DNA from 4 places in the Thalassolituus sp. UBA6592 genome. Region 4 is predicted to be linked to each of the others. Evidence: predicted binding sites of a transcription regulator. Region 4 holds the regulator's gene; each other region holds the start of a gene.
The links. The regulator sigma-54, encoded in region 4, starts transcription at its own class of promoters, with help from an activator protein. The targets are predictions, from matches to a motif close to TGGCACNNNNNTTGCTNT.
Positions count from the first base shown of each region.

Region 1: the regulator sigma-54 is predicted to act here: its motif matches at 4,309-4,326, upstream of B2Z72_RS07705 (P-II family nitrogen regulator).
Region 2: the regulator sigma-54 is predicted to act here: its motif matches at 883-900, upstream of speB (agmatinase).
Region 3: the regulator sigma-54 is predicted to act here: its motif matches at 4,125-4,142, upstream of fliE (flagellar hook-basal body complex protein FliE).

Region 1 is NZ_DJIO01000077.1:11,024-16,598, forward strand. It holds gene B2Z72_RS07690 (long-chain-fatty-acid--CoA ligase) at 1-1,227, shown strand, start outside; gene B2Z72_RS07695 (7TM diverse intracellular signaling domain-containing protein) at 1,518-3,344, shown strand; gene B2Z72_RS07700 (hypothetical protein) at 3,375-3,896, opposite strand; gene B2Z72_RS07705 (P-II family nitrogen regulator) at 4,370-4,702, shown strand; gene B2Z72_RS07710 (ammonium transporter) at 4,731-5,575, shown strand, end outside.
Region 2 is NZ_DJIO01000115.1:26,635-32,209, reverse strand. It holds gene B2Z72_RS11005 (sigma-54 interaction domain-containing protein) at 1-694, opposite strand, end outside; gene speB (agmatinase) at 986-1,897, shown strand; gene B2Z72_RS10995 (purine-cytosine permease family protein) at 1,981-3,312, shown strand; gene B2Z72_RS10990 (aldehyde dehydrogenase family protein) at 3,324-4,775, shown strand; gene B2Z72_RS10985 (iron-containing alcohol dehydrogenase) at 4,772-5,575, shown strand, end outside.
Region 3 is NZ_DJIO01000165.1:20,770-26,344, reverse strand. It holds gene B2Z72_RS16765 (sigma-54 dependent transcriptional regulator) at 1-1,188, shown strand, start outside; gene B2Z72_RS16760 (sensor histidine kinase) at 1,440-2,633, shown strand; gene B2Z72_RS16755 (sigma-54-dependent transcriptional regulator) at 2,679-4,040, shown strand; gene fliE (flagellar hook-basal body complex protein FliE) at 4,218-4,616, shown strand; gene fliF (flagellar basal-body MS-ring/collar protein FliF) at 4,630-5,575, shown strand, end outside.
Region 4 is NZ_DJIO01000146.1:20,682-26,256, reverse strand. It holds gene mgtE (magnesium transporter) at 1-156, opposite strand, end outside; gene B2Z72_RS14570 (HPr family phosphocarrier protein) at 264-533, opposite strand; gene rapZ (RNase adapter RapZ) at 533-1,396, opposite strand; gene ptsN (PTS IIA-like nitrogen regulatory protein PtsN) at 1,419-1,877, opposite strand; gene hpf (ribosome hibernation-promoting factor, HPF/YfiA family) at 1,884-2,186, opposite strand; gene B2Z72_RS14550 (RNA polymerase factor sigma-54) at 2,255-3,739, opposite strand; gene lptB (LPS export ABC transporter ATP-binding protein) at 3,891-4,616, opposite strand; gene lptA (lipopolysaccharide transport periplasmic protein LptA) at 4,613-5,218, opposite strand; gene lptC (LPS export ABC transporter periplasmic protein LptC) at 5,208-5,575, opposite strand, start outside.

The sequences.
Region 1 (5,575 bases), on a different contig from region 4:
CGCATTGAGGGCTTCGTTATCCTCTGTGACGAAGACAAAATGCCGGATACCAGCCTGCCCAATGCTCTGTGTTATGAAACCCTGCTGGCCAATGAGCCGGACGATTTTAGCTGGCCGGAGTTTGATGAACGCGCCGCTGCCAGTATGTGTTACACCTCAGGCACCACAGGCAATCCGAAAGGGGTGCTGTATTCCCACCGTTCGACTGTGTTGCATGCCATGGCGTCGATAGGTGAAGAAGCGCTGGGTCTGGCATCGACTTCCTGTTTCCTGCCAGTAGTGCCGATGTTCCACGTTAACGCCTGGGGCACGCCTTATTCCGCTGCGATTACTGGTGCCAAGCAGGTATTCCCCGGGCCGGGAATGGACGGAGCCTCGTTGTGGGAACTGATCGATGCCGAGAAGCCGGACCTGATGCTGGGGGTGCCGACCGTATGGCTGATGCTGCTCAATCATATGGACAGTATTGGTAAGAAGCTGGAGTCGGTAAAGAATGTTGTGGTAGGCGGCTCCGCGGCGCCGATGTCGATGATCCGCGACTTCAACGAGAAACACGATGCTTTCCTGATTCACGCCTGGGGCATGACCGAAATGAGCCCGATCGGCACGGTGAATTCACATAATATCCATACCGAATCCCTGCCACTGGAAGAACGTTACAAGCTGCAGGCCAAACAGGGGCGTCCTGTATATGGCGTGGAGATGAAGATCGTCGATGACGACAACAATACGCTGCCTCAGGACGGGGTGGCGCGCGGACGCCTGCTGGTGCGAGGCCCCTGGATTGTAAGTGGTTACTACAACAACGATGACCGCAGCAGCTTTATCGATGGCTGGTTCGACACCGGCGACGTCGCCACCATTGATGAGAACAATTACCTCACGCTGGTGGACCGTTCCAAGGATGTGATCAAGTCCGGTGGTGAGTGGATCAGCTCCATCGATCTGGAAAACGCCGCAGTCGGCCATCCGGAGCTGGCGGAGTGCTGTGTGATTGCTGCACGCCACGACAAATGGGCCGAGCGTCCGGTGCTGCTGGCGGTGCGCAACGAAGGCGCAGGCGTTGATGAAGCCGGGGTACTGAAGTATCTGGAAGATAAGGTCGCCAAATGGTGGCTGCCGGATGCTGTGGTGTTTGTCGATTCACTGCCGCATACCGCTACCGGCAAATTGCTGAAGGTGGACCTGCGCAAAACCTATGAAAATTATCTGCTGGAAAAAGTGTGAGAATCCGGCGCAAATTGTCGACACTGACGTGTGTAATAACGACCTGCCTTACCTTCCGGTAAGGCGGTCATCCCTCCTGAATATGAGACCTGGTCGGCCTTTTCAGCGGTTCGGCCATGCCAGATATGGCAGATTACATTCTGATACAACAGAATAACCAATTAGTTAACGACGGCGTGTTTTGTCGACTTATACTGATACCATACTTTCTTATGAATCCTGAATCGCTTTAATAACGAAGGTGCCGGTTCCGGATCCCGCACATTTTATATTCCTTTCTGGGGGTTTCATTGACCATTCGGCTGATCCTTATGCTGTTGGCCTGTGTTTGCAGCACGGGCAGTTTTGCCCTGGCGGCAGAGAACATTACCCCGGTCACTCTCGACCCTGCGCAAGGGCAGGTACCGGTTCAGCCGTCACTGACTCTGCTGCGTGATCCCACGTCAGCGCTGACGCTGGATGACGTGATGGCAGCCTCTGCGGATTTTCATCCGTTGCAGGGAAAAGAGAAATCGATGAATTTCGGTTACGTGCGCGATGTTCTGTGGCTGCGTCTGCCGCTTCAATCTCTGAGTACTGAAGAGCAGCGCTGGCTGCTGGAATTCGAGTTCGCCTATCTGGATGATATCCGCGTGTTTGTGGTACATGACGATCACCGTACACAGATGAAAGCCGGTTTGTCTTATCCGGTTGGTGAATGGGAAATTGTTGCGCGTAAGCCGGTTTTCCCGGTGCAGCTGGATGCTGGTGAAGACGTCACCGTGTATATCCGCGCGGAAAGTGAAGCACCGCTGGTGCTCAACATGCGTATGTCCACCCCGAACGCTTTCAATCTCAGCGAAAACCGGGTTGTGGCTTTTCTGGCGCTCTACTTCGGTATGCTGGTGGCGCTGGGCCTGTACAACCTGTTGCTGTTTATTACGCTGCGCCAGCGCGAATTTCTGATTTATACCTGTTTTGTTCTTACCTTCGGCATCGCGGCATCGCATATGAACGGTGTAGCCCAGCTGACGTTAAGCCAGTTCAGTGTGCATTCTCCTTATATGGTACCCACGGGCTTTGCCCTGGCAGCAACGCTGGCGGTGTTGTTTGCCCGGCGTTTTCTGTGGCTGCGCGACACCCTGCCAATGTGGCACAGGGCGCTAGGTTTTATCGCCGTTCTGTGGGCTCTTGGCACTCTGGTCACCCAGCTGGTGAGCCCGCAGCGGGCACTGGAAATTATGTCCATTATGGGGGTGCTGACGACCATTTCACTGATGTCCGCCGGTATCGTTGCCATGCGACGCAAGGTTCCGGCAGCCGGAATTTTTGTGTTTGCCTGGACACTGCTGCTGTTGGGCACCTCCATGCTGGCCATCCGCAACACCGGCTGGCTGCCTTCGAATTCTCTGACCGTTTATGGCATGCAGTTCGGATCGGCAACCGAGATGCTGCTGTTGTCTTTTGCGCTGGCGGCGCGCTTTACGGATATGAAACGGCAGAAAGAAAAAGCTCAGCAGGAGCTGGTACGCACTCTGGTACGTCAGGAGCGGGAACTGGAAGACCGGGTTGCACGCCGTACCCGTGAGCTGGAGGAAGCAAAAGCCCGGCTGCAGCAGATTGTGCATAAAGATATTCTCACCGGCTTACCGAACCGCTCTGGTCTGGCTGCGTATTTTGCCGAGTTTCGTGAAAAAGCCGATGCACGTCAGCCGGTGGCGGTGATGCTGATTGACCTGGATGGCTTTAAACCGGTGAATGATGAATTCGGCCATGATGCCGGGGATGATCTGCTGCGCGATATCGCCAGACATCTGCAGGGTGCGCTGGCCGGTGATGAAGGCATTATCGGCCGCCTCGGTGGCGACGAATTCGTGGTGCTGCTTACTGGCTTTGCTGAGCGCAGCGAAGTTACCGACCGCGCCAATGATATTCTGCGTGCTATTGCTGCCGCTAAAGTCACCCGCGATGGAGTCAGTGTCAGCGTTGCCGCCAGTATTGGTATCTGTTTCGGTTACGGTGCGGATGTCAGTCTGAAGAGTCTGGTAACCCGGGCGGACCATGCCATGTACGAAGTTAAACGCAGTGGCAAGCAGGGAATATTTGTCAGTAAAGAGGACGCCGAACTGGCGCTGTAAGCGCGATGTCGATTACGCCTGTATGATCGCTCAGCAGGAGCGGCGTAACAGAGTGGTTTGTGACCAGACATCCGGAGTAAAAGCATGACTGAATCCCTGAGCTGACAGCACAGACGACTGAGGTGAATCCAGCAGCGTCAGTTCAGATGGGCGATGCAGGGAAATATGGCGCAGGAAAGGATGGCCATCCGCTAACCAGTTCAGCATCTGATCGATGTCCGGCAGATCCGCCGACGTCAGACGTTCCAGAATAACTTTTGCCTGACCGTCACAGCGTATGCCGTGGCGCAGCTGCTCATCCCGTTCTTCACCAAAACAGAACATGCGTGGGAAAGGTCCTTCCAGTACCCCGGCTTTCAGCTGGGTGCGCAGATCTTCCTGCTGACAGCCCGCCAGAGTGCCTGCCATGCCAAAATCCGGGGCCCAGGCCCACAGACTGCCTACCACGCTGTCATCGGAGCTTTCGGCAACCGTTGCCAGCCATACCGGGCTGAAGGCCCGCAGCCATTTCACCACCTGAGTAAGAACGTCGGCATTGGATGGAGTCATCATAGATCGTTTCCGTTGCAGCAAATGAATTTAACAGGGAGAAACAAGTGTTCGGTGAGGCAAAATGCACTCAACACAGGTGAAGGGGCAATACATTGGTCGTTGCCCATATTTGACCCTTCAGGGCTGATATTTCAGCTTCGCCAGCCCCGGTGCACCGAATTGCGGCACAATTGCAGCACAACAGGCCAGTGGTTTTACGTAATTCTAATAGATTGCGCCAGTAGAGCCACAAATAAAAGCCCCCAGCCCAGACATTTTTCTCATATTAACCACCATTTGACCGATTACTGAAGGTTTTTTCGCACAACGGGAGTGCCAACAGGATTTTTTGGTGCGCGTTTATTGTGCGCAAATAGCCGGAATATGCCGATTTCAGTTTGTAAGTATTTGATTTTCATGACTTTTAATAATTTGGCATGAAAATTACATTCCTGAGAGGAAAGTTTATTTCATCAGATGCCCCGGGAGGGCGTATGAAACTGATTCAGGCGGTGATCCGGCCTTCGGCATTAAACACTTTGCGTGCGGCACTGACAGCCATGGGGATAGGCGGGCTCAGTATCGCTGACTCCGCTGCCTGTGAATGGACCCCGGGTGATGAGCAGCCGGGCGTGATTCACCATGATGTTTTTCAGCCGAATATGCGTATTGAGCTGGCGGTAGTCGATGGCGATCTGGAACGGGCCATTGAAGCCATCTCTGATGCTGTGCGCGGAGAAAAACTGCAGGATGGAAAAATATTTGTTGTCAATCTGGCGCAGGCGCGCCGTATCCGTACCGGAGAGACGGACGATAAAGCGATTTAAAAACGATTAAATAACAACGGAGTAAATCATGTTAGCGACAGAAATCGCATACGCGTTAGATACGTTTTATTTTCTGATGTGTGCTGCACTGGTGATGTGGATGGCAGCGGGTTTTGCCATGCTCGAATCCGGTCTGGTACGGTCAAAAAACACCGTCGAGATTCTGAACAAAAATGCCTTGCTGTATGGCATTGCCTGCATCGTTTATCTCGCCGTGGGTTACAACATTATGTATCCGGCAAACCCGGTCAGTTCGGTAATCCCGGGTCTGGATTTCCTGCTTGGTGCTGATAACACCACAGAAGCGGTGTTGGCAGGAGGTGATGACGCACCGTATTACTCCAGCATGGCGGACTTTATTTTCCAGGCGGTATTTGCCGCTGCGACTATGTCGATTGTTTCCGGTGCAGTGGCTGAACGTATGCGTCTGTGGCCATTCCTGATTTTCGCCATTGTGATGGTCGCCGTTATTTATCCGGTAGAGGGTTACTGGAAATGGGGTGGTGGTTTCCTCGACCAGTTGGGCTTTCAGGATTTCGCCGGCTCCGTTGTTGTGCATATGGCAGGTGCATCTGCTGCTCTGGCGGCAGTGATTCTGGTTGGTGCGCGTAAAGGTAAATTTGGTCCACACGGCGAAGTTCGCGCTATTCCTGGTGCTAACCTGCCGATGGCCACGCTGGGTATGTTTATTCTGTGGATGGGCTGGTTCGGATTTAACGGCGGCTCAGAACTGAAAATCGCCAATGTCGAAGAAGCCAACGCCGTGGCTAAAATTTTCGTTAATACCAACGCCGCTGCAGCGGGCGGTATGGTGGTTGCTGCATTACTGGCGCGCTTTATGTTCGGTAAAACCGACCTGACCATGACCATCAA
Region 2 (5,575 bases), on a different contig from region 4:
CCCCGCGCGCCGCCTCCAAAACACCTTCTTTGCCTTTACGGTCTGCGCCGCTGAAGGCACCCGCTTCATAACCGAAGATTTCCGACTCGAAAATACTCTCAGGAATGGCCGCGCAGTTAATATCAATAAAAGGCCCGTCACGGCGCTGACTCTGCTCGTGGGCAAAACGGGCAAGCTCGGTTTTCCCTACCCCGGATTCGCCCAGAAAAAGCACCGACAGATCGGAAGCGGAAATTCGCCGGATGAGTCGCACAACTTCGGAGAGAACTTTACTGCGATACACCAGATGCGGCGTGTTTTCTTCCGTTTCTGACGCCAGTTCCTGAGCCCTGCTTTTCTGCAGCGCCTCGAATTCCTGTTGCAACAGATTGAAGTCAGTAAGGTCGCGGGAAAAACTGACCACCCGGGCCAGCTCACCCTCTTCATCGAACACAGGAAAACCCATCGCCATCACATGCAAACCCGCCGTGGTGGTCTGCATCACCTGAACTTCACGCCGCTGGGCAATCACTTCCAGTGTCACCGAGGGTTTCAGTACGTCGGCTTTTTCCAGCTCATCGACCCGCCGACCAATCACTTCCTGAAAAGGGATACCGTAAATCCGGTAAAAATTAGCGCTGGCACTGAGGATATACCCCTGCCCGTCGGTAATAACGATGTTGTCGGAAGACCGCTCAAGGATCACCTCAAACATGTGTTGATCAATTCTGCTGCGAAAGGCCACCTGATTTCTCATCCCGTCTGATAAACACGCTGATTTGCATGATTCAGTTATGAATCGTGATTCAAATTTAAATCACTTACTGCCCGCAATCAATTCAAAAATGAATCGAAATACCAGATTAAATATGTAAACTGTTGATTTTTAACGATTTATTTCTGTGGCACAGGCGTTGCTATAACCGTTTATGGCCGAACAGCCAGTACAGCTAAGGAGCACTACGTGAGCAAGAAACCTTTTAATCAGCCCCTGAGTGGCAACGCCATGCCGCGCTTTGGTGGCCCGGCAACCATGATGCGTCTGCCAACTCAGGAAACCGCAGAAGGCCTTGATGCCTGTTTCGTCGGGATTCCCCTGGATATCGGTACGTCTAACCGCCCGGGAGCGCGACTGGCACCACGCCAGATCCGTGATGAATCGCGCATGCTGCGACCATTCAACGTCTCCACCGGCGCTGCGCCATTTGAAAGTCTGCAGGTTGCCGATATTGGTGACGTCGCCATCAACACCTTCGATCTGAAGAAAAGCATCGACATTATCGAGCAGGCTTACGATGAAATCCTGCAGCACGACTGCGCACCGCTGACCTTAGGTGGTGACCATACCATCACGCTGCCGGTTATCCGCGCCATCGCCCGCAAACACGGTCCGGTCGGTTTGATCCATGTGGACGCACACGCCGATATTAACGACGACATGTTTGGTGAAAAAATCGCCCATGGCACTCCCTTCCGCCGCTTATACGAAGACGGTGCACTGGATGCCAACCGTGTGTTCCAGATTGGTCTGCGTGGCACAGGTTACAGCTCAGACGAGTATGACTGGAGCCGTGATAAAGGCTTTACCGTCGTTACCGCCGAGCAATGCTGGCACAAATCACTGGCGACATTAATGGCTGATATCCGCGCCAAAATGGGCGATGGCCCGGTGTACATCAGTTTCGACATTGATGGTCTTGACCCGGCTTATGCACCCGGTACCGGCACTGCGGAAATTGGTGGTCTGACGGTTCCGCAGGCGCTGGAAATTGTGCGCGGCTGTAAAGGTATGAATATTGTTGGTGGCGATCTGGTGGAAGTTTCACCACCGTACGACAGCACAGGCAACACCGCGCTGCTGGCTGCCAATATCCTGTACGAAATGCTCTGTGTACTGCCAGGTACGCTCTATAAATAACAATAAATTTTTTAAATAATTAAAAAATCCCACAACACGATAGCTCAACTCTTTTTAAAGCTACACTATATGGGAACATGAATATGCACTTGAACAGCGGGCACGACACCATTCTGCCGACCAAACCGGAAGACAGAAATCTGGGGCTTATTGGCACCATTTTTCTTTGGACGGCAGCAACACTGGTGACACCAACCATCATGACCGGACAGATGTTCATTCCTGACGTCAGTCCGTCCTCTGCCTTTTTTATGGTCCTGTTAGGATCTGTTCTTGGCTGTATCGCTCTGGCGTCGGTCGCCATTATCGGCACCCGGACCGGACTGCCAACCTTTATGATTGCCCGATCGACTTATGGCTATCACGGGTCTAAATTTTTTGCCGCACTGAACGTCGTTATTCTCACCGGCTGGTCGCTTATTCAGGGCTATCTTGGGGCTCTGGCACTGAACAAAGTCACCACCAGCCTGTTTGGTTTCGACAATATCCTGCTGGCGATTTTTATCACCCAGGGACTGGTGATGGCGATTACCATTCTTGGGCACACCGGCATTCAGAAAATCGAAGGCATTGCTTCCTCTCTGATGCTGATTATGGCGCTTGCCGTCACCTATAAGCTGCTCAGTGAAAATGGTCTGGGCGAGTTAAAAAATCTGCCATTATCCGATACTCCGAGCCTCAGCATTGCGATTGTCTTTGATATCGTACTGGCCACGGCGTTCTCATGGATCACCCTGCCATGTGACTACAACCGTTACTGCCGCTCAGTCAAAATCAGTGCGACGGGTATTGTTGGCGGTTATATGCTGGGAACCATCATCGCCATGGGACTGGGTATTCTGGTTGGTGCCTACGCGATTCTGGGCGGCCATACTCCGACTTACGACCCTTCCGATATTATGCAAGGGAAATTTGTCGTCATCGGTTCGCTGGTGATGTTCTTCTCGGTGGTTACCACCAACATCATGAGTCTCTACAGCATCTCCATGAGCAGCATGGCGGCCCTGCCGAAACTGCGCTTCTCTACCGCGGTGATCTTCTGGGGCGTGCTTATTATCGCCGGAACCTATATGCAGGATATCCTGATGGCGTCCTTCTTTGACTGGGTATTACTGGTCGGCGCGCTGATGATTCCGGTATTTGCCATTGTCATCACCGACTTCTATGTCATCCGTGGTCGCGTGCTGCAGGACGACTCCGTGAACTTCACCGGCAAACAGGGTTTTGATGTAAATCCGGCAGCGGTTCTGGCCTATGTGCTGAGTGCCGTTTTCGCCATTTACTTTACCTATGTAGAGCCTCTGGCCATCGGCTCTACCGCGCCAACCTTTATCTTCTCTGCCGTCAGCTATTTTGCTTTCAAAATAATCGCCGACAGCATCAGCAGTAAGCAGGAAACATCCCTGCAGGATTGAAGTAATCAAATATGATTCAGATTAATCATTATATACAGGGCAGGAGGAAGGCTTCGCAGCCTTCCCAGCTGCACCCTGCGCTCAACCCTTATAACGGCGAAACCATTGCCGAATTTCCTTACGCCAGCGCAGAGGAAGTTAACAGTGCGGTGGAAAGTGCCGCTGAAGCATTTGTCCATTGGCGTCGCAGCGAGTCCCGGCAGCGCGGTGAGTACCTCACACGCATGGCAGACGAAATTGAAAAGCGCGCGGAGCAGATTGCCACAGCAATCAGCCAGAGCTGTGGTAAGCCCATCAGCGAAGCACGGTTTGATGTACAGGATTCTGTCGATTGTTATCGTTATTATGCCGACATTGCCAATGGGCTGGATGACAATAACAACCTCAGCGTCACCGTCAGCGATAAAGCGTTCAGCAGTCGCCTGCAATATCAGCCAACCGGTGTGGTTGCACTGATTACGCCGTGGAATTTCCCTACGGTTACCACCTCCTGGAAACTGGCGCCGGCGTTAGCAGCAGGCTGCACCGTGGTATTGAAACCGTCGGAATATACGCCGCTGGCAGAATCCTTTCTGGCCGACATCTGCGATGCTGCAGACATTCCGCCAGGCGTGGTCAATATTATTTACGGTGCAGCAGAAGCCGGCAGCCATCTGATTAAGCATCCGTCAGTGCGTAAGGTTTCTTTTACCGGCAGCACAACCACCGGTGCTTTTATCAGCCATGCCTGTGCCGATGATATAAAAAATGTCAGCCTCGAACTGGGTGGCAAATCGCCAGTCATCGTGTTCGACGATGCGGATATTGAGCAGGCAGTGTCTGCGGTGACCGGCGGTATTCTGTTTAATAACGGGCAGATGTGCTCTGCCACATCGCGTCTTTTAGTGCAGCAAAACATTGCGCCGCAACTGCTGCGCAGACTCAGACAAACTTTTGCCGATATGCGCCCGGGTGACCCCGCCGATGACAACTGTGTATTGGGGCCGCTGGCCAATCAGGCGCAATACGAAAAAGTGTGTGCTTACTTCGATATTGCCGCAGAAGAAAAACTGAACCTGCTCACCGGTGGTAAAGCCTTTGCACACCCCACCAGTCAATTTATGGTTGAACCAACCATTTATACCGATGTGCCGCTGAACAGCCGTCTTTGGACAGAAGAAATTTTCGGCCCTGTGCTCTGTACTCACACGTTCACCAGCGAAGACGAAGCCATTGCCATCGCCAACGATTGTGACTATGGGTTAGCAGCCACCATCATCAGTGCAACCGACGAACATGGTGAACGCATAGCCGATCAGATTGAAGCCGGTCATATCTGGATTAATACCGATCAGCGCGTATTAACCGAAACCAGCTGGGGCGGTATGAAAAAAAGCGGACTGGGCCGCGAACTCGGGCCATGGGGTCTGAGCGCTTACCGCGAAGTAAAACATATTACGCGCTGCACAGGAGGCAAAGCATGACATCATCAGTCCATACCACGGCCAACGAAACAGGCAATGAACTGGCCAGTGAACCGACCAATCAGCAGGTCTGGAATTGCTATGTCCCGCCAGTGCATTTTGGCCCTGGCACCGTGTTTAAAGCTTCCGAATTACTCGCTGAACAGAATCTGCAAAATATTCTGGTGGTTACCGACCCCGGGATCGTAGCGCAGCCTTTCTTTGCTGAACTGACCGACAGCCTGCAACAACAGGGGCTGACTTTTTCGGTATTCTCCGCAGTACGCGGAAATCCAACCTCGGTCAATGTCAGCGACTGTACCAGCGCGTTCAGACAGCAGAACTGTGATGCCATTGTGACCATCGGCGGCGGCAGTGCCATCGATGTAGCCAAAGCGGTTTCACTGACGGCCAACAATGATCACAGCCTGTGGGATTTCTGTTTTTTTGAAGATCCGGACAATCTGCCTGCGGTCACTGGCAGTCATTTTTTTGTACCCCTGCTGATTATTCCTACCACAGCAGGAACAGGCTCAGAACTGTCCGGCAGTTCCTGCGTGATTACCGATGTCGACACGCACCGCAAACGTGTGCCTTATCATCCTGATCATTTTCCGTTTGCTGTAATTGATGATCCGCAATTGCTGGCAGGCCTGCCACAGAACCTTACCGCCTGGACCGGGATGGACGCACTGACCCACGCCATCGAGGCCTACAGTGCCCCGTCTTATCATCCAATGTCAGATGGTATTGCACTGGAATCGATTCGCCTGTGTGCACGCTGGCTGGAAAAATCAGTAAACAATGGCAGTGATCTGCAG
Region 3 (5,575 bases), on a different contig from region 4:
CCGGAAACTCTGCCCGAGACAGTACGCCGTGCATTGCTTGCTCATGTTGAGATGCCGCCGAGCTACAACAAATTATTGGACAGCCTGCATCGCTGTCAGGTCTACCGTGAACAATATACCCACAACCGCTCCCGTGGCGAACGCCGTGAAGTCCAGCTGTTCCGCAGTCTGGTAGGTACCAGTCGCCAGATTCAGCACGTGCGTGAGCTGATCATGCAGGTCGCAGATAAAGACGTCAGCGTTATGATTCAGGGGGAATCCGGTACGGGCAAAGAAGTGGTTGCGCGGAATCTGCATTACCATTCCCATCGCCGCAGTAAGCCGTTCGTTCCTGTGAACTGTGGCGCGATTCCCGCAGAGCTGCTGGAAAGTGAACTGTTTGGTCATGAAAAGGGTGCATTTACCGGTGCTATTAACAGCCGACCGGGCCGTTTTGAACTGGCAGAAGGCGGTACGCTGTTCCTCGACGAAATTGGCGATATGCCATTAAATATGCAGGTGAAAATTCTGCGTGTACTGCAGGAACATACCTTCGAACGCGTAGGCAGCAACAAAACCATTAATGCTAACGTACGAATTATTGCGGCGACCCACAAAAATCTTGAACAGATGATTGAAGAAGGGACTTTCCGCGAAGACCTCTACTATCGTCTGAATGTATTCCCCATTGATATGCCATCCCTGCGTGAGCGGGTAGAAGATCTGCCGCTGTTACTGAATGAGCTGATCTCACGTCTGGAAAATGAAAAGCGCGGCTCTATCCGTTTTAATTCCGCGGCTATTATGTCGCTGTGTCGTCATGACTGGCACGGCAATGTCCGTGAACTGGCGAACCTGGTAGAGCGTCTGGCTATTCTCCATCCTTACGGCGTTATCGGCGTCAATGAATTACCGAAGAAATTCCGTCATGTGGATGATACGGACGAAAGCAATCCGATTCCTGTGGTGACGGATGTTAATCCGGGTGATGGTCTGGCGGGTATCGATTCGCCGGCACTGTTGCCGGTCAATGGTCTGGATCTGAAAGAGTATCTGCAGGATCTGGAGTGCTCGCTGATTCAACAGGCACTTGATGATGCCAGTGGTGTTGTCGCCAGAGCCGCAGAAAAACTCAATATCCGCCGCACTACGCTGGTGGAGAAAATGCGCAAGTATAATCTCGGTCGCAAAGAAAGAGATTTCGCCTGAGACCTTTACCGCCAAACAGTGCTGTACCCACACCTGAGTATGGCACTTATTAAAAAGCCGGGCATTATGCCCGGCTCTTTGCCTTCCTGATGATGTTCTGGCAAAGACAGACTGATTGACTGCGTCGGAATTGTGTTCGTTTATTTGACTCCTTTCTTTATTTTTCACGCTAAAAAACAGGCACGCTAATTGCTCAACCACTAATCAGATGATGTTAATGCCGGAAATCCGGCAAACGTGGTGAGGTAATTATGGCTGACTCCGCTCTGGAAATTCTGGACTATCCCGGCGCCACCGGTAAGCGTCAGGATCTGCGTGAAGCTTTTATGATGTTTAACGAAATGTCACAGAAGCTGACGGATTCCTATGAATTTCTTGAGAACCGTGTTGAACAGTTAAGCGGCGAGCTGGCCAATGTTTCTGCGCAGCGCATGCAGGAAATGGCGGAAAAAGAACGCCTTGCGGACAAGCTGGAAAGCTTGCTGCAGCTGTTGCCTGCTGCTGTGCTGGTGCTCGATCAGTTTGGTTGTGTACGCCAGAGTAACCGCGCCGCAGATGAATTATTGCTGCCGTTAGCAAAGGTTGAATCATTGAATGGCCGGCGCTGGCGTCAGCTGATTCAGACCTGTTTTAAACCGCGTCGTGATGATGGTCATGAAATTTCACTGGTGGATGGACGCCGCGTGCAGGTACGTACGGCCGCCATGACGAACGAGCCGGGACAGGTAATTCTGTTGACGGATATGACTGAAACCCGGCAGTTACAGGCACAGCTCAGTCAATATGAACGTTTGTCTGCCATGGGAAAAATGGTCGCCTCGCTGGCGCATCAGATCCGTACGCCGTTAGCCGCAGCAACCCTTTATGCCGGACATTTATCCGCGCCTGAACTGCAGGATGAACATCGCATCCGCTTTGCCGGAAAGCTGCAGGAACGTTTACGTCATCTGGAAAACCAGGTGCGCGATATGCTGATCTTTGCCCGTGGTGAAGCGCCGCTGAACGACGAAGTGTCACTGGCGGAATTAATGCAGGGAGTGAGTGATGCGATGGAGGTGCCATTGCAGAACAGTCACGGTACCTGCCGCATTCATAATGAAATACCGGATCAGCGTCTGGTGTGTAACCGCGATGCACTGATCAGTGCAGTGATGAACCTGGTGAATAATGCCATCGAATCCAGTGCTGCTCCGGTGCATATCGATATTGATGTTATCCGCTGCGGCGACGCACAGATAAGCCTGACCGTCAGTGACAACGGACCGGGTATGACAGATCAGCAAAAAGAAAAAATTCTCGAACCGTTTTACACCACAAAAGCCAATGGCACGGGCCTTGGTCTGGCAGTGGTGCAGGCGGTTGCCAGAGCACATAAAGCGGAATTTCACCTGACAGACAGCCCGACTGGTGGCGCGTCAGCTCAATTTATTTTACCGGTTCACTGATAGCAGGGTCGCGGCTCTGTATTGGTCATCAGCAAGGAGAAAAATATGCGTCTTTTAGTTGTGGAAGATGATCCCCGTCTGCGCGAAGCGATTGTCGATACCCTGATGATAAAAGGGCATGAAGTCTGTGAAGCAGGCAATGGCAACGATGCAATGGCCATTGTCGCGGCACAGCCTCTGGATCTGGTGTTGTCAGATATTAATATGCCGGGTATGGATGGTCTGGGGTTACTGGAAGCCATAAAATCGGCTCATCCCTGGCTGCCGGTGGTGCTTATGACAGCCTATGGTGATGTTGGCCAGGCGGTTAAAGCCATGCAGCGTGGTGCCAATGATTATCTGATGAAGCCGTTTGAGCTGCCGGAGCTGGATAAAATCCTGCAGCAGTTTAACCAGACATCATCAGCAGGGGCGGATGACGAATCAGAACCAGTGTGTGAAGCGGTAGCTTCGCGTCAGTTATTTCAACTGGCTGAACGTGTAGCGCAAACCGATTCAACGGTACTGATCAGCGGTGAAAGCGGAACCGGTAAAGAAGTACTGGCGCGTTACATTCATCAGCATTCCTCCCGTCGCTTACAGCCTTTTATTGCCATTAACTGCGCAGCGATTCCGGAAAATATGCTGGAAGCCATGTTGTTCGGTTATGAAAAAGGCGCCTTTACCGGTGCTTACAATGCGATGCCGGGTAAATTCGAGCAGGCCGATGGCGGTACGCTGTTGCTGGATGAAATTACCGAAATGGATCTTGGTCTGCAGGCAAAGCTGCTGCGTGTTCTGCAGGAACGTCAGGTCGAGCGTCTGGGTGGTAAAAAAGTACTGGATCTGGATGTCCGTATCGTGGCGACCACTAACCGTGATCTGGCCGAGTACGTAGCCGATGGCCAGTTCCGTGAAGATCTCTATTATCGTCTGAGTGTCTTCCCGTTGCACTGGCTGCCGCTGCGTGAACGTAAAGACGATATTCTGCCACTGGCCAAACGGCTGCTGGCACACCATGCCGCGAAAATGAAGCGTCCGGTACCATCACTGGCGGCGGATGCAGAACTGAAACTGATGACACATACCTGGCCCGGTAACGTCCGTGAGCTGGACAATACGATGCAGCGTGCACTGATTATTCAGTCTGGTCCACAGTTGTTCGCCGCCGATTTTATTCTGACACCGGTTCCGAAAAACCGTCAGTCAGAGATGCCGGTGGCGGATGTTATTTCTTTGACGGATTCTGAGCAGGCGCTTGGCAACGATCTGAAAAACCGCGAAGTTGAACTGATCGTCAAAGCACTGAAAGAAGAACCAAGCCGCAAAGATGCTGCCGACCGTCTTGGCATCAGTCCACGAACCCTGAGATACAAGATGGCGCGTCTGCGTGATGACGGTATTGATGTCGAGGCCATGCTGGCCTGACGCCCGGTAATAATCTTCCCTTGTTTGCGCCTTTTTTAAGGCGCTTTTTTTTGACACCTGAAAAACGAAATCGCCACAACAAATTGGCAAGCCGATTGCAGAGTCATAAATTAATACAGAAAAACCGGCAGAAAGCGTCAATATTTCGGACTAGCTGTCCAGGGTGAGGGAAAGGATATGGTGGATCGGGTTGATATTAATTCAGTACTGATGCAGATGCGTCAGGTTAAGGCGCAGATGCGTGAACAGCAGCCTGCCGCTATTAATACAGAAACGCGTCCCAGTCTGGCGGATAAGGTACAGCAACTCAGTGAACAGCAGTCCACCGCCGCGATCAGCGGTGATAATACTGTACCGGATTTCCAGACCATGTTTAAAAACGCCGTTGATACGGTAAACGCTCATCAGAAAACCTCAGCGGAAATGGCGACGCGTTTTGAACAGGGTGATCCTTCCATTGATCTGCCGGAAGTAATGATTGCCATGCAGAAATCCAGTGTTTCTTTTCAGGCGATGACCCAGGTGCGCAACAAGCTGGTCGAAGCCTATAAAGAAGTCATGAATATGCCGGTATAACAGGTAGACCCTTATGGAAAATGTACCCGCTGAAGCAACAGGCGCAGGCGCCGCAACGGCTCCGGAATCAGATCTGCCGGCAGAAAGTACTTCTGCAGCTGCAGAAGGAGGCCATCCGGTTCTTGCCGGTTTTAACCGTCTGTCGATTGTCCGTCAGATCGCTGTTATCGGCGGTATCGCTCTGGTGGTGGCGTTATCATTTGCCATTATGCTGTGGTCGCAGGAGCCGACCTATAAACCCCTTGTTCATCGTCTGCAGGATCATAACGCTCAGGACATTATTGAAATTCTGCAACAGGAAGGCATTAATTTTGAAATTGATCCTTCCAGTCAGATTTTAATGGTAGAAGCCAGCGATCTGCACGAAGCCCGGATGAAGCTGGCGGCGGCCAGTCTGATTGACGACAAGACTGTCGGTCTGGAAGTACTCGATCAGGACAATACTCTGGGTACCAGTCAGTTTATCGAAAATGCCCGCTATCGCCGCGGCCTGGAAGGTGAACTGGCGCGTACTATTGCCAGCGTAAAAGCCGTGCGTAATTCCCGTGTGCATCTCGCTTTGCCGAAGCAATCTGTGTTTGTCCGCGATCAGCGTAAACCGCGCGCGTCGGTTTTTGTTGAACTGTACGCCGGACAGAATCTCTCCCGCGACCAGGTCGAAGCCATTGTGAATCTGGTTGCTTCCAGCGTGTCAGAAATGGAACGTGCCGATGTGTCTGTGGTAGATCAGTTCGGCAATCTGTTGTCTAAAATGGAACCGGAAGACAGCAGTGAAATGGTTGCCCATAAACAGCTGGAATACACCGAAAAATTAGAAGAAGGCATTACTCAGGCGGTTAATAATATTCTCAAGCCAGTGCTGGGTCAGGAAAACTATAAAGCAGAAGTGTCTGCCGACGTAGACTTTACTATCCAGGAACAGAGCGAAGAACTTTATAACCCGGATCTTATTGCCCTGC
Region 4 (5,575 bases):
ACGCGCCTTAGGCGGTGAGGATTCAATCAGGTGGGCAATATCAACCGGCGCCAGACCCGAGTTCAGGATACGGCGGACCTGCGTCATCGCGCCGCTCTCAAGAGCTGCGTTAAGACTGTGCAGTTTTGTCCGGGCGCGTTCGCTTTGCTCTGCCATCGTACCTTGTTCCGGGGCGGGTTATATGAACTGAGAGTGTATCCGGGTCAGACAACAGATACCATGAAACTACTCGCAAGAATGCGTGTAATTAATTGTTTTAAAACCTATTCTTCCTCGTCGAAGCGGCGGTTGATGAGATCGGTGATGGCTTCCGCCGCAGCCTCCGCATCGTTACCTTCGGCGTGCAGTTCCAGAACGGTACCTTTACTGGCGGCCAGCATCATCACCGCCATGATGCTTTTACCGTCAACCATACGCTCCGGATAGCCGACTTTTACCTGACTGGAAAAGGCCGAGGCAGTCGACACCAGTTTGGCGGCAGCCCGGGCATGCAGGCCCAGTTTATTGATAATGGTCAGCTGGGTTTTAATCATCAGGACTCCTGGTTGCTCAGCTCGCGGTGGCGGATCTGCACATTGCTGTACAGATCAGCGAATTCCTCTTTCAATCGCTCGGCGACATAAACGGATCTGTGTTGGCCACCGGTGCAGCCGATGGCGATGGTCATATAACTGCGGTTTGCCTCGATAAAGGCCGGCAGCCAGCGACGGATGAAACCGGCAATATCGTCTTTCATCAGCGCCACCTGTGGCTCGTTGCCAAGAAATTCAATCACTGGCTGTTCCAGCCCTGTGTGTGCACGCAGGCCCGGGTCCCAATAGGGATTCGGCAGGTTGCGCACATCAAAAACATAATCGGCATCGATGGGAATACCGTGTTTGAAGCCGAAGGATTCAAACAGAATGGCGATATCGTTGCTGGATTTGTCTGCGACCCGCATTTTGATCTGACTGCGCAGCTCGTGTACCGACATATTGGTAGTATCGAGGGTCAGATCCGCCAGATTGGCGATGGGGTCGAGCAGTTCTTTTTCCTGATCAATGGCTTCCGCCAGCGACAGGTGTGGGCTGGTCAGTGGGTGCTTACGCCGGGTGGAGCTGAAGCGCTGCAGCAGAACTTCTTCGCTGGCATCCAGATAGATGACATCCAGGCGGTATTCATCATTGGGCAGCTGGTGCAGGATTTCGTCGATGTTATCGAAGGCGTGAAGCAGGTTGCGGGCGTCGATACTGACGGCCACCCGGGACAGCTTTTCTTCACTTTCGGTCTGGGTGACCAGAGTCGGAAGCATGGAGATGGGCAGGTTATCTATACAATAAAAGCCCTGATCCTCGAGCACGTGCAGTGCGCTGGATTTACCTGATCCTGAACGTCCACTGATGACTACCAGGCGCATCGGTTATCTCCATATCCCTGGGTTAAGCGCTGGCGAGCGCCCGTTGATAGAGGTATTTAGCGTCCGGGGCATTGCGCAGGGCTTCCCGGTAACCCGCTTCGCTGAAGTTTCTGGCCAGCATGGCCAGTACTTTTAAATGTTCTTCGGTGGCTTCTTCCGGCACTAACAGAGCAAAAACCAGATCGACCGGTTTCTGATCGATGGCGTCGTAGTCCACAGGTTCGGCCAGGCGCAACAGAATGCCGATGGCCTGAGTGCACTGGCGCAGACGGCAATGGGGAATGGCAATGCCTTCCCCAATGCCGGTGCTGCCCAACCGCTCGCGGCTGAGCAGGCTGTCGAAAATATCGTCGGCTGAGCAGTCACTGAGCTGCTCGGCAACAAAGCCAGACAGAAACTCCAGCAGTTTTTTCTTGCTGGAGACTTCTACATTAATTAATGCGCGTTCTGGCGTAAGAATGTCGCCGATACTCAGTTCCATAAAAAATCAGCCCTGACCTTTCTGACGTGCTACCAGTTTTTCTTTGTGTTTAAGAAGCTGACGATCCAGCTTTTCTACCATCTGATCAATGGCGGCGTACATATCGTCGCCTTCTGCACTGGCGTTCAGATCTGTGCCACTGGCGTGGACGGTTGCTTCTGCTGTCATGCGCCCTTTCACCACAGTGAGAGTAACCTGACCATTGGTGATGTTGTCGAAGTGGCGGGTCAGCTTCGACATCTTGTCGTCGACATGACTCTGCAGGGCTTCGGTAATTTCTACATGGTGACCGCTGATATTGATCTTCATTTCCAGGCTCCTTGTGTGCTGGTTCTGTTTTTTACTATTTAATCAGCTTCAGGATTAAATTCAGTGTTCTAAATCAGCTGTTTACGTTCATTTGAAGGTGGAATCAACATAGCTTCACGGTACTTGGCTACGGTGCGTCGTGCAACCTGAATACCGCGTTCTCCAAGCATAGTTGCGATTTTGTTATCACTGAGTGGTTTACGGGCATTTTCTTCTGAAATCAGCTTTTTGATCATGGCGCGGATAGCAGTGGACGAGCATTCGCCGCCGCCATCTGTGCTGACATGACTGGAGAAAAAGTACTTGAGTTCAAAAATACCACGCGGGGTGTGCATGTATTTCTGTGTGGTCACACGGGAAATCGTCGATTCGTGCATGCCAACCGCTTCGGCAATATCGTGCAGCACCAGAGGTTTCATCGCTTCTTCACCTTCTTCGAAGAAGTCGATCTGATACTCAACAATTTTGGTGGCCACTTTCAGCAGGGTTTCATTGCGGCTTTGCAGACTTTTGATAAACCAGCGCGCTTCCTGCAGGTGATCACGCAGGAAAGCATTATCTGTGCTGTTGTCTGAACGACGCACCAGTGCAGCGTAATCCGCATTCACCCGCAGTTTGGGTGCGATGTCGGGGTTCAGTTCGACCCGCCATTCATCGCGCACATTACGCACGATCACATCCGGCACAACGTATTCTGCCTGTTCACCACTGACGCCGGCACCGGGTTTCGGGTTCAGTTCTTTAATCAGGCACAGTACAGATTTCAGATCATCTTCGCGCAGACGGGTCTTGCGCATCAGGGTCTGGTAATCGCGGCTGCCGAGTAATTCGATGTAGTCACTGATTACCAGCCGGGCTTCTTTCAGCCATTCGGTTTCCGGTGCCAGCTGCGCCAGTTGCAGCAACAGGCATTCACGCAGATCGCGGGCAAAAACACCGGCCGGATCAAACTGCTGCAGGCGATGCAGGACGGCCAGAACTTCTTCTTCTTCGATTTCCAGTTCCGGGTCCATGCTTTCCACCACATCTTCAATGGTGGTGTGCAGGTAACCATCGTCGTCCACGCCATCAATCAGCATGGTGGCGATTTCGCGGTCAGCGTCGGACATTGGTGTCAGGTTAAGCTGCCACTCGAGGTGATCCTGCAGATTTTCAGTGGAGGCGTGGCGGGAATCGTAATCGAAGTCGTCGTCGATGGCGTTGCTGTTGCCGGAAGAAACACCGGCTGTTGCCTGATAGGTATCGTCCCACTGGCTGTCTACCGGCAGATCGTCCGGCAGTTGTTCCTGGGACCATTGTTCGTCCAGTTCCGGAGTATCGGAATCGTCTTTGGAAGTAACTTCTGTTTTGCTCTCGGACACCTCCATAGAGGAGTGATCCGCTGTATCGTCACCCTCGTGCTCTTCCATTTCCAGCATAGGATTGGCGTCCAGTGCCTCCTGAATCTCCTGCTGGAGGTCAAGGGTAGAGAGCTGCAGCAGACGGATTGCCTGCTGTAACTGAGGGGTCATGGTCAGTTGCTGACCCATCTTTAACTGAAGAGACGCTTTCATAGAGTTCAGTACTTACCCATAGTCGGCACAATCTGTGCATTATACGCCAAGGCCGGGAACCCACAACCTGATTTGTTGGTCACTTCAGGTTGGGCCAGTCCCACTGCACAGGAGTATCCTCCTGCGTATCTGAATCCATTCGCTGCTCTGATCAGAGGCGGAAGTCCTCCCCCAGATACACTTTACGTACCTGTTCGCTGGCGAGTACTTCGTCGGCATTTCCTTCTGCAATAATGTGACCGCCACCGACGATGTAAGCTTTTTCACAGATGGCGAGGGTTTCCCGCACATTGTGGTCGGTAATCAGTACACCAATTCCGCGCGCTTTCAGCTGACGGATAATGTCCATGATGTCAGCTACGGAAATTGGGTCAACCCCGGCGAAAGGCTCATCGAGCAAAATAAAGGACGGTTCGGCGGCCAGAGCGCGGGCAATTTCCACCCGCCGGCGTTCGCCGCCGGACAGGGCCATGCCCAGACTGTCGCGGATATGCTGGATGTTGAACTCGTCGAGCAGGCCTTCCAGACGCTCCAGACGCTGTTTGCGGTTGAGGTCTTTGCGGGTTTCCAGAATGGCCAGTATGTTGTCTGACACACTGAGCTTGCGGAAGATGGAAGCTTCCTGCGGCAGATAGCCGATACCTTTGCGTGCCCGGCCATGCATTGGCAGGTGACTGATGTCTTCGCCGTCGATGGTTATCGTGCCTTTATCGGCCTGTACCAGGTTGACGATCATATAAAAGCAGGTGGTTTTACCCGCACCGTTCGGACCCAGCAGGCCGACGATCTGGCCGCTGCTGACTTCCATGGACACGTCTTTGACTACTTCACGGCCGTTGTAGCTTTTGGCCAGATGTTCTGCCTTCAGTGTTTTCATTGGCTGCTTCCGGATTGCTCAGTGCTGTTGCCGGACGGCTCCGCGTTATTGCCGGATGATTCCGCGGCGTTATCGTCTTTCTTAGGCTGGATCACCATCCGTACCCGGGAGTCTTCCGGCTTTTCTTCGCCTTCTTTAACTGTGCTGGTGCCACCGTTGGCTTTGACCGTCTCGGCATTCATATCGTAAGTCAGGCGCTGACCGCTGAACTGATCGCCACCCTGTTTCAGATTGGCGTCTCCGGTGATGATTACTTCACGCTGATCGCTCAGATATTCAATGCGCTTACCATTGGCGTAAGTGACTGGCTTACCGACATTAATCTGCTGCTGGTAACGTGCCGGTTTACCATCGGCGACGGCGCTTTTTAATACGTTGCCTTCATGCAGGATTTCCAGCCGGTCGGCTTCGATCTTAAGCGTACCCTGAGTAAGAATGACATTACCCTGATAAATCACGACACCGGTACGGCGATCCATTTCCGCCTGCTGGGAGCGGATAACCAGTTCCTGTTGTTCGTCTTCCGGCAAGGCCTGAGCCGCTGATGTCAGAATCGCCAGCAGCAGAGAGAAGGGAAGAGCGGTCAGAGACTTAAGGTTCATAACGTGAGTTAACCTCTGCATTAAAGCGGATATGTTGAGCCGGAACGTCCATGCGCATACCAACGGCCGTCATGTTGGCGCGGTCACTGGTAATGGTGACGAGCTGATCGGTTTCGGCGATGCCGGTGCTGTGGTGGTATGTCAGGCGCTCAGTGCGGATCAGCAGATTATGATTGGCTGCAGTGTCGAGCGGGCGGATTTTTACGTCATTGATCAGCTGCAGGGTTTTATCCGCATCTGTCATGGTGCCTTCAACCGCAGAGATCAGCCATTGCGAACCCTCTTCGTCGAGCACGGTAAATTCCGGCTGACTGAAATAGGTGTTGCCGATACCCGGATAGTGGCTGGAGCTGTCTG